One region of the Nocardioides lacus genome, then DNA from elsewhere that is predicted to be linked to it. Evidence: predicted binding sites of a transcription regulator. Region 1 holds the regulator's gene; the other holds the start of a gene.
The links. The regulator HrcA, encoded in region 1, represses chaperone genes, less so after heat shock. The targets are predictions, from matches to a motif close to TTGGCACTCGNNNNNNNCGAGTGCCAA.
Positions count from the first base shown of each region.

Region 1 (4,413 bases):
GGTCGCCGAGACCCCGCGGCCGTCGGTGAGGACCACCCGCTCGCCGACCCGCAGGCGGCGTACGGCGACGGCGTGGTGCGCCTCGTCACCGTCCACGCCGACCTCGTCGCCGACGGCGACGCCGGCCAGGTCCGGCACGAGGTGGACGGGCAGGCTCATCGGGACTCAGCGACCGTTGAACGCGTCGCGGAAGCGACCGAAGACACCCTTGCCGGAGGCACGCAGCTGGCCCTCCGGCTGCTCCTCGCCGCGCGCCACGGCGAGCTGCCGCAGCAGCTCCTCCTGAGCACCGTCGAGTCGGGTGGGGGTCTCGACGTGGATGGTCACGACCAGACTGCCGCGGCCGCCGCGCAGACCGGGGACCCCACGCTCGCGCAGCACCTGCTCGGTGCCCGACTGGGTGCCGGCCTTGATCTCCAGGTCGAAGGTGGAGTCCTCGGGCGAGGCGTCGGGCAGGTCTGCCTCGAGGGTCGGCAGCGACATGGTGGTGCCGAGCGCTGCGGCCGTCATCGGAATGGTGACGGTGCAGTGCAGGTCGTTGCCGTGCCTGGTGAAGGTCTCGTGCCGGGCGACGTTGATCTCGACGTAGAGATCGCCGGCCGGGCCGCCGCCGGGGCCGACCTCGCCCTGCTCGGCGAGCTGGACGCGGGTGCCGGTGTCGACGCCGGCAGGGATCTTGACGGTGAGCGTACGGCGGGAGCGCACCCGGCCGTCGCCGCCGCAGTCGCGGCACGGGTCGACGATGATCGTTCCGAAGCCACGGCATGCGGCGCAGGGGCGCAGGGTGCGGATCTCACCGAGGAACGAGCGCTGCACATGCGCGACCTCGCCCGCACCGCGACACGTCTCGCAGACCTTCGGCTGGGTCCCGGCCGCCGAGCCGGCGCCGTGGCAGGTGTCGCAGACCACGGCCGTGTCGACCTTGAGCTCGCGGGTGACGCCGAACGCCGCCTCGGCCAGCTCGACGTCGAGACGGATCAGCGCGTCCTGGCCGCGGCGTACGCGGGGTCGGGGACCACGACCGCTGGCCGCCCCGCCCTGCCCGGCTCCGCCGAAGAAGGCATCCATGATGTCGGTGAAGGAGAAGCCCTGGCCGGCGGCGCCGAAGCCGCCGCCGAACGGGTCGCCGCCACGGTCGAACGCGGCCCGCTTCTGCGGGTCGGAGAGGATCTCGTAGGCGTGCGAGACCTCCTTGAACCGCTCCTGCGCCGCCGGATCGGGGTTGACGTCCGGGTGGTACTGCCGCGCGAGCTTGCGGTAGGCCTTCTTGATGGTCGCGTCGTCCGCATCGCGGTCGACGCCGAGGAGCTCGTAGGGATCCACGTGTTCTCTTCCCGATTTCAGGTGCCGACGGGGCTCAGGCCTCGTCGAGGATGCGGCTGAGGTAGCGGGCGACGGCGCGCACGGCGGCCATCGTCCCGGGGTAGTCCATGCGAGTGGGGCCGACGATGCCCAGCGAGGCGAGCGCGTCGTCCCGGGGCCCGTAACCGGTCGTCACGACGCTGGTGCGGGAGAGCTCCTCGTAGGGTCCCTCGGCGCCGATGCGGACGGTCACGAGGCCGCCGGCGGTGGCCTCGCCCATCAGCTTGAGCAGCACGACGTGCTCCTCCAGCGCCTCCAGCAGCGGGCGTACGGCGGTGTCGAAGCTGTCGCCGAAGCGGGCCAGGTTGCGCGTTCCCCCGACCGCCACCCGCTGATCCGAGCGGTGGTCGCTCATCGCCTCCAGCAGGGTGTTGACCACAGCCGAGGTGGCGCCGTCGCCGGTGCCGGCACCGTCGCCGTCGGGCTGGTCGTCGCACTCGGCGATCTCGCGCAACCGGGTCGCCGCCTCCGCGATGACCTCGCCACCGGCGGCTGCGTTGATCGAGCCGCGCAGCCGAGCCAGCATCTCGTCGTCGATGGCGACGCTCAGCTCCACCACGCGCTGCTCGACCCGTCCGGTCGAGAGGATCAGCACGACCAGCAGCCGGGTGGGCGCCAGCGCGACGAGCTCGACGTGACGCACCGTGCTGCGGCTCAGCGTCGGGTACTGCACGACGGCGACCTGGCGGGTCAGCTGGCTGAGCAGCCGCACCGAGCGCTGCACGACGTCGTCCAGGTCGACGGCCCCCTCCATGAAGCTGGAGATGGCGCGCTTCTCCGCGGCGCTCATCGGCTTGACCGTCGTGAGCCTGTCGACGAAGAGCCGGTAGCCCTTGTCCGTCGGCACCCGGCCGGCGCTGGTGTGGGGCTGGGCGATGTAGCCCTCCTCCTCCAGCGCCGCCATGTCGTTGCGGACCGTGGCCGGGCTGACGCCCAGCCCGTGCCGCTCGACCAGGGCCTTGGACCCGACCGGCTCCTCGGTGGCGACGTAGTCCTCGACGATCGCGCGGAGCACGTCGAGGCGTCGCTCGTTCTGCATCGTCTCCCCTTCGCGCTGGCACTCGACTTCGGTGAGTGCCAATGCTAGCGCGTGGCGGAAGCAGGACCACTGCCGCGGACCCTTGTGTCGCCCTCGTCGCTTGTGGTTAGGTGAGCCTTACCTAAATGAGGAGGAGCCATGGCAGCCACCCGCTCGGTCAGCGTCGCCGAGACCGCCCGCAGCATCCTGTCGTGCCCGGCCGGCATCGACCTGGTCGTGGAGCGGGTGGACGATCCCACCGCCGACGACCCGCGGCTCGCACTGAGCGACGCGGACGGCGTGCCGACGCTCTCGTGCCGCGTCGGTGCGACGCTCTCGCGGGCCGCGGTCCAGGGCCGAGGATGCGTGCTCACCCTGGCGAGCGGTCTCGGGCCCGAACGATCGCGGGAGCGTGCCGCGAGCCTGGCCCTGGCAGGACGGCTACGGCGTACGGGCGCGGAGCGATGCAACTGCTGCGGCGAGGTGCGCGACGTGGTCGTGGTGGACGTCGACGCGGTGAGGCTCACCTTCGACGGCGAGCGGGTCACGGTGCCGACGGCGGCCTTCGCGGCCCCCGACCTGGAGCTCAACCGCGGCCTCCTGCAGCGCTGGTGCGAGCACGCCACCGGCGCGCACCAGGAGGAGCTGCGCCAGGCCGTCGCCGGCCGCCGGGGCAGGCACCTGGCCGAGATCGTCGCGGTCTCGCTCGCCTCGCTCAGCGCCGCTGACGCCGAGCTCGACTGGGTCGAGGCCGACGGCGGCCACCGGATGACACTGGCATTCCCCCAGCCCGCGCGCTCCAGCGCCGAGCTGGGCGCGCTGCTCCGGCAGCAGCTGCACCCGCGGCTGTGCTAGGCCGAGACGTCACCTTCCGCAGGTCGAGTGGTCGCGGCCACGTCACCCCACCGTGACGAAGTCGATCAGCTCCTCCACCCGACCGAGCAGCGCGGGCTCCAGGTCGTCGTAGGTCGTGACCTTGCCCAGGATGTGCTTCCAGGCGCGCGCGATGTCGGCCTGGTCGCGGTGCGGCCAGCCGAGGTGCTGGCAGGTCCCCTTCTTCCACTCGATCGAGCGCGGGATCTGCGGCCATGCCCGCAGACCGAGACGATCCGGCTTGACCGCCTGCCAGATGTCGATGAACGGGTGGCCGACGATCTTCACGCTGGCACCATGGGGCCCGCGCATGATCGCCTCGGCGATCCGGGACTCCTTGGAACCGCGCACGAGGTGGTCGACCAGGACCCCGACGCGCCGCTCGGGGCCGGGACGGAAGTCCTTGAGGTGGTCGGCGAGGTCGTCCACGCCGCCCAGGTACTCCACCACCACGCCCTCGATGCGCAGGTCGTCGCCCCAGACCTTCTCCACGAGCTCGGCATCGTGCCGGCCCTCGACGAAGATCCGACTCTGCCGAGCCACCCGCGCCTTCGCGCCCTCCACGGCGATGGATCCCGATGCGGTGCGCTTGGGTCCGCTGCTCTGGGCGGCGGCGATCGGTGCGGTGAGGATGACCGGCCGGCCCTCGAGCAGGAAGCCGGGGCCGAGCTCGAAGACCCGGCGCTTGTTGCGGCGGTCCTCCAGCGTGACGGTGTTCAGCTGGCGGTCCACGGCGACGATCTCGCCGACGAAGTCGCTCTGCACGTCCTCGACCACTGCGCCCAGCTGCGCCGGAGCGGGAACGGCGCGGCCGTTCTTCGGCGCGCGCCAGTCGGTGGAGAGTACGTCGGTGGAGTAGCGGTCAACCATGTCGGGATTGTCCCAACAGTCACAGCAGCAACTCGCGCACCACGCCGTCGGCCAGCAACCTGCCCGGATCGGTGAGCGTCAGCCGCCCGCCACCCGGACCCTGCTCGAGCGTGACCAGCCCGCGCGCGACCTGGTCGGGCACCGCTGCTCGGCCCGCGTCGTCGAGGACGTCGAGCGGCACCCCCTCGCGCAGCCGCAGCTCGAGCATCAGCCGCTCGACCCGGCGGTCCTCCGCGCCGAGGACCTCACGGCCGTGGGCCGGGCTGAGACCGGCGCGGATGCGGTCGGCG
Region 1 covers NZ_CP123620.1:3,026,788-3,031,200, forward strand. The annotation lists gene P5P86_RS14330 (16S rRNA (uracil(1498)-N(3))-methyltransferase) at 1-159, opposite strand, end outside; gene dnaJ (molecular chaperone DnaJ) at 166-1,323, opposite strand; gene hrcA (heat-inducible transcriptional repressor HrcA) at 1,358-2,401, opposite strand; gene P5P86_RS14345 (hypothetical protein) at 2,540-3,235, shown strand; gene P5P86_RS14350 (DUF3097 domain-containing protein) at 3,278-4,123, opposite strand; gene hemW (radical SAM family heme chaperone HemW) at 4,143-4,413, opposite strand, start outside.

Region 2 (4,413 bases), 1.9 Mb from region 1:
CCCGACTGCGACTGATCGTAGGACTGCGGCAGGGTGCCGGTGGTCTGCGCCTCGAGGTCGGTGCCGTGGGTGGCCTGGGTGAGCTGGTGACGCATGTCGGTGACCTGGTCGAAGTCCTTCTGGTCCTGACCGGTGACGTTGTCGGCCATGCCGACGTTGACGATCGCCACCTGCCGGGAGTCCGAGGCGGTGACCTCCCCGACCGAGGTGTAGTCCGAGCCCAGCTTGAGGCCCTTCGCGATGTCGCCGGCCTTCGTCAGGTCAGCCGTCGACAGCGGGGAGCCGTCGGTGCGGGAGAAGACGATGGTGGCGCCCGAGTCGTCCTGCTGCGGGAACGCCGAGGACATCAGGTTGCTGGCCTTGATGGACTCGTAGTGCTGGGGCAGGAAGTCGGACTGGTCGGTGGTCGACTTGAGCTTGGGGGCGAACGCCACCACCAGCACGGTCAGGACCAGCCAGGCTGCGATGATGTACCAAGGACGACGGGCCGCGGTGCGGCCTAGGGCGCGGAACATGACCACAACCTAATCGAGCCCGGTGACATTTCCGCCCCGCTCAGGGGCATCTCAGGGGTGCGCCAGGGTGATTCACGACCAACCTCACGGGCCGCCCCTGACATGTGTCACGGACGGCGGCCTCAGAAGGGCTGCACGAGCAGACAGGTGCCCTCATCGGCCACCCGGGTCAGCACGATCGTCGCCTCGTTGGGACCCTGGGGGGCGAGCCGCCGGCGCAGCTCCTCGGGCACCACGGCGACGCCGCGCTTCTTGATCGTGAGCCGGCCGACGCCGCGCTCGCGCAGCGCCGCGCGCAACGCGCGCTCGCGATAGGGCAGCACCTCCAGCACCCGGTAGCCGCGTGCGAACGGCGTGCGGAAGGACTGGTCGCTGGTGACGTAGGCGATCCGGTCGTCGAGCAGGCCGCCGCCCACGCCTGCCGCCACCGCCGTGACCAGGCCGGCCCGGATGACGGCACCGTCGGGCTCGTAGAGGAACTCGCCGACGGCCCGTACGTCGACGCCGCCCTCACCCAGCGGCGGAGCGTCCTCGTCGGTCAGCGTCGCCAGGCCGCCGTCAGCGATCACTGTCGCGCGGCGGTGCACGGTGGCCAGCCGGCCCGACCAGAGCGCGGCCTCCTTGACCTCGCCACGGTCGCTGACGAACTCCGCCTCGACCCCGTCGGGGACGAGCTCGTGCGGAATGCCCGGCGCGACCTTCACGCAGGCGTCGCGCGCCAGCAGGCTGAGGACGAACGGCCACGGCGGCGTCCAGCCCTCGGTGTCCAGCAACCGCCCGCGCGAGCGGTTGTTGGTGCGCCGGGCGGGGTCGGCGAAGGCCACCTCGAAGGCGGTGTGGTCGAGCTCGGTCGCGTCCGCCACGGACACGGCACCGGGCAGGCCGAGTGCGTCGAGGTTGGCCCGCGCCACCGCGACCCGCTCGGGGTCCAGGTCGACGCCGGCGGAGGTGATGCCGGCGCGCGCCATCGCGATCAGGTCACCTCCGATGCCACAGCCCAGGTCGATGGCCGAGCCGGCGCCGAAGGCCACGAGCCGGGCGGCGCGGTGCTCGGCCACGGCCTGCCGGGTGGCCTGCTCGAGGCCGTCGGGGGTGAAGTACATCGCCGCGGCCGCCGCGCCGAACTTCGGCACCGCGCGCCGACGCAGCTCGGCCTGGCTCATCGCCACGGCGACGTACGGCGCGGCGACACCCGCGAACTCCCGTCGCAGCACCGACTGCGCCTGCAGCGGATCCTCCCCACCGAGTGCGACCGCCCGGGCGAGCAGCGTCTGGCCGGGGTCGGTGAGCAGCCAGGCGAAGGCGTCGAGGTCCACCCGTCCATCCTCTCAGCGACCGGCCCTGGCACTCGTTGTGGCTGAGTGCTAACGTCTGACTTGGCACTCTCGCATCGAGTGTGCCAACGCCTGCGACACGAGCACGACCCCCGCGACGGCGTGCTCGCGGCGCCAGGCATCCACGTTCATCACCCAACAGCAGATCAGTGTGAAGGGGAGGTCGACACCGTGTCGATCAACATCAAGCCTCTCGAGGACCGCATCGTCATCAAGCAGGTCGAGGCTGAGCAGACCACCGCGTCCGGCCTGGTCATCCCGGACACCGCCAAGGAGAAGCCCCAGGAGGGCGAGGTCCTGGCCGTCGGTCCGGGTCGTGTCGACGACAACGGCAACCGCATCCCGCTCGACGTGGCCGTCGGCGACAAGGTCATCTACAGCAAGTACGGCGGCACCGAGGTCAAGTACGCCGGCGAGGAGTTCCTCATCCTCAGCGCCCGCGACATCCTCGCTGTGATCGCCTGACGCAGCGCCTGACTCCGGGACGTCATACGAACCGGCCGCCCCGGCAGCCACTCGTATGACGTCCCGGATCCATTTCCGAGCCAGACAGAGGGAAGATCCATGCCGAAGATCCTGGAGTTCGACGAGAACGCCCGCCGCGCACTCGAGCGCGGTGTCGACAAGCTCGCCGACGCCGTCAAGGTGACGCTGGGCCCCAAGGGCCGCTACGTCGTCCTCGACAAGAAGTGGGGCGCGCCGACCATCACCAACGACGGTGTCACCGTCGCCCGTGAGATCGAGCTCGACGACCCGTTCGAGAACCTTGGTGCCCAGCTCACCAAGGAGGTCGCCACCAAGACCAACGACGTCGCCGGTGACGGCACCACCACCGCCACCGTGCTCGCGCAGGCGATGGTCCACGAGGGTCTGCGGGCGGTCGCCGCCGGCGTGAACCCCATGGGCCTCAAGCGCGGCATGGACGCCGCCGCCGCCAAGGTCGGCGACGCCCTGCGCGCGGCCGCCCGTCCGGTCAACGACGAGTCCGACATGGCCTCGGTCGCGACCATCTCCAGCCGTGACGGCCACATCGGCGAGCTGCTCGCCGAGGCCTTCAGCAAGGTCGGCAAGGACGGCGTCATCACCGTCGAGGAGTCGAACACCCCGAGCACCGAGCTCGAGTTCACCGAGGGCATGCAGTTCGACAAGGGCTACATCTCGGCGTACTTCGTCTCGGACCCGGAGCGGATGGAGGCCGTCCTCGACGACCCCTACATCCTGCTCGTCCAGGGGAAGGTCTCCTCGGTGCAGGAGCTCCTCCCGATCCTGGAGAAGGTCATGCAGGCGGGCAAGCCGCTGTTCATCCTGGCCGAGGACGTCGAGGGCGAGGCGCTCTCGACCCTGGTCGTGAACAAGATCCGCGGCACCTTCAACGCGGTCGCCGTCAAGAGCCCTGCCTTCGGTGACCGGCGCAAGGCGATCATGGAGGACATCGCGATCCTCACCGGCGGTCAGGTCATCGCCGCCGAGATCGGCCTCAAGCTCGACCAGGTCGGCCTCGAGGTGCTGGGTCGGGCCCGTCGCGTCGTGGTCACGAAGGACAACACCACCATCGTGGACGGCGCCGGCGACCCGGCAGCGGTCAGCGGCCGGGTCAACCAGATCAAGGCCGAGATCGAGAACACCGACTCCGACTGGGACCGCGAGAAGCTCCAGGAGCGCCTCGCCAAGCTCGCCGGCGGTGTCTGCGTGATCAAGGTCGGCGCCCACACCGAGGTGGAGCTCAAGGAGAAGAAGCACCGCATCGAGGACGCCGTCTCCGCCACCCGTGCGGCGATCGAGGAGGGCATCGTCGCCGGCGGCGGCTCGGCCCTCGTCCACGCCGTCGCCGAGCTCGAGGACGACCTCGGGCTCACCGGTGACGAGGCCGCCGGCGTGCGCATCGTGCGCAAGGCCGCCGACGAGCCGCTGCGCTGGATCGCCGAGAACGGCGGCGAGAACGGGTACGTCGTGGTCAGCAAGGTCCGCGAGGCCGGCGTCGGCAACGGCTGGAACGGCGCCACCGGGGAGTATGGCGACCTGGTCGCCCAGGGTGTGATCGACCCGGTGAAGGTGACCCGCTCCGCGCTGGTCAACGCCACCTCGATCGCCGGCATGCTGCTCACCACCGAGACCCTCGTCGTGGACAAGCCCGAGGAGGAGGAGCCGGCGGCTGCCGCCGGCCACGGTCACGGCCACGGTCACTGATCCTCGGATCGCACCGCCGAGTCGGCGCTCGTTCACAGCGAACGGGCGCCGACTCGGTGCATTTCCGGCGCGAGCCCGCGCTGACGCGGCGGCGCGCCCGCGGGACCCGCATGGACGGGTCGTGTCGTCCTCGACGTGACTCGACCGCGACCGTCGGGTTCGCAACACCGTCGGGGTGGACGTGCCGGATCGGCGGTGGGGAGTAGCGGTCTGCCGGGTCACCGGCCGCCATCTGGACCGGGGTACTAGCATCTGTCGTGTAAGTGCATAATATCCATCGACTTTATGTTTTACCGAGGAGGCAGCGTGAGCCTTGTGGCCGGGCCCGTGGAGACGGGCGCCCTCGACCGACGCTCGGGCGACGACGAGCTCGTCGC
Region 2 covers NZ_CP123620.1:1,172,307-1,176,719, forward strand. The annotation lists gene P5P86_RS05480 (MMPL family transporter) at 1-515, opposite strand, end outside; gene P5P86_RS05485 (THUMP-like domain-containing protein) at 638-1,831, opposite strand; gene groES (co-chaperone GroES) at 2,021-2,314, shown strand; gene groL (chaperonin GroEL) at 2,414-4,036, shown strand; gene P5P86_RS05500 (amino acid ABC transporter permease) at 4,343-4,413, shown strand, end outside.
Region 2: groES (co-chaperone GroES) is a predicted target of HrcA. The motif match lies at 1,857-1,883, and genes of this name have one in related genera.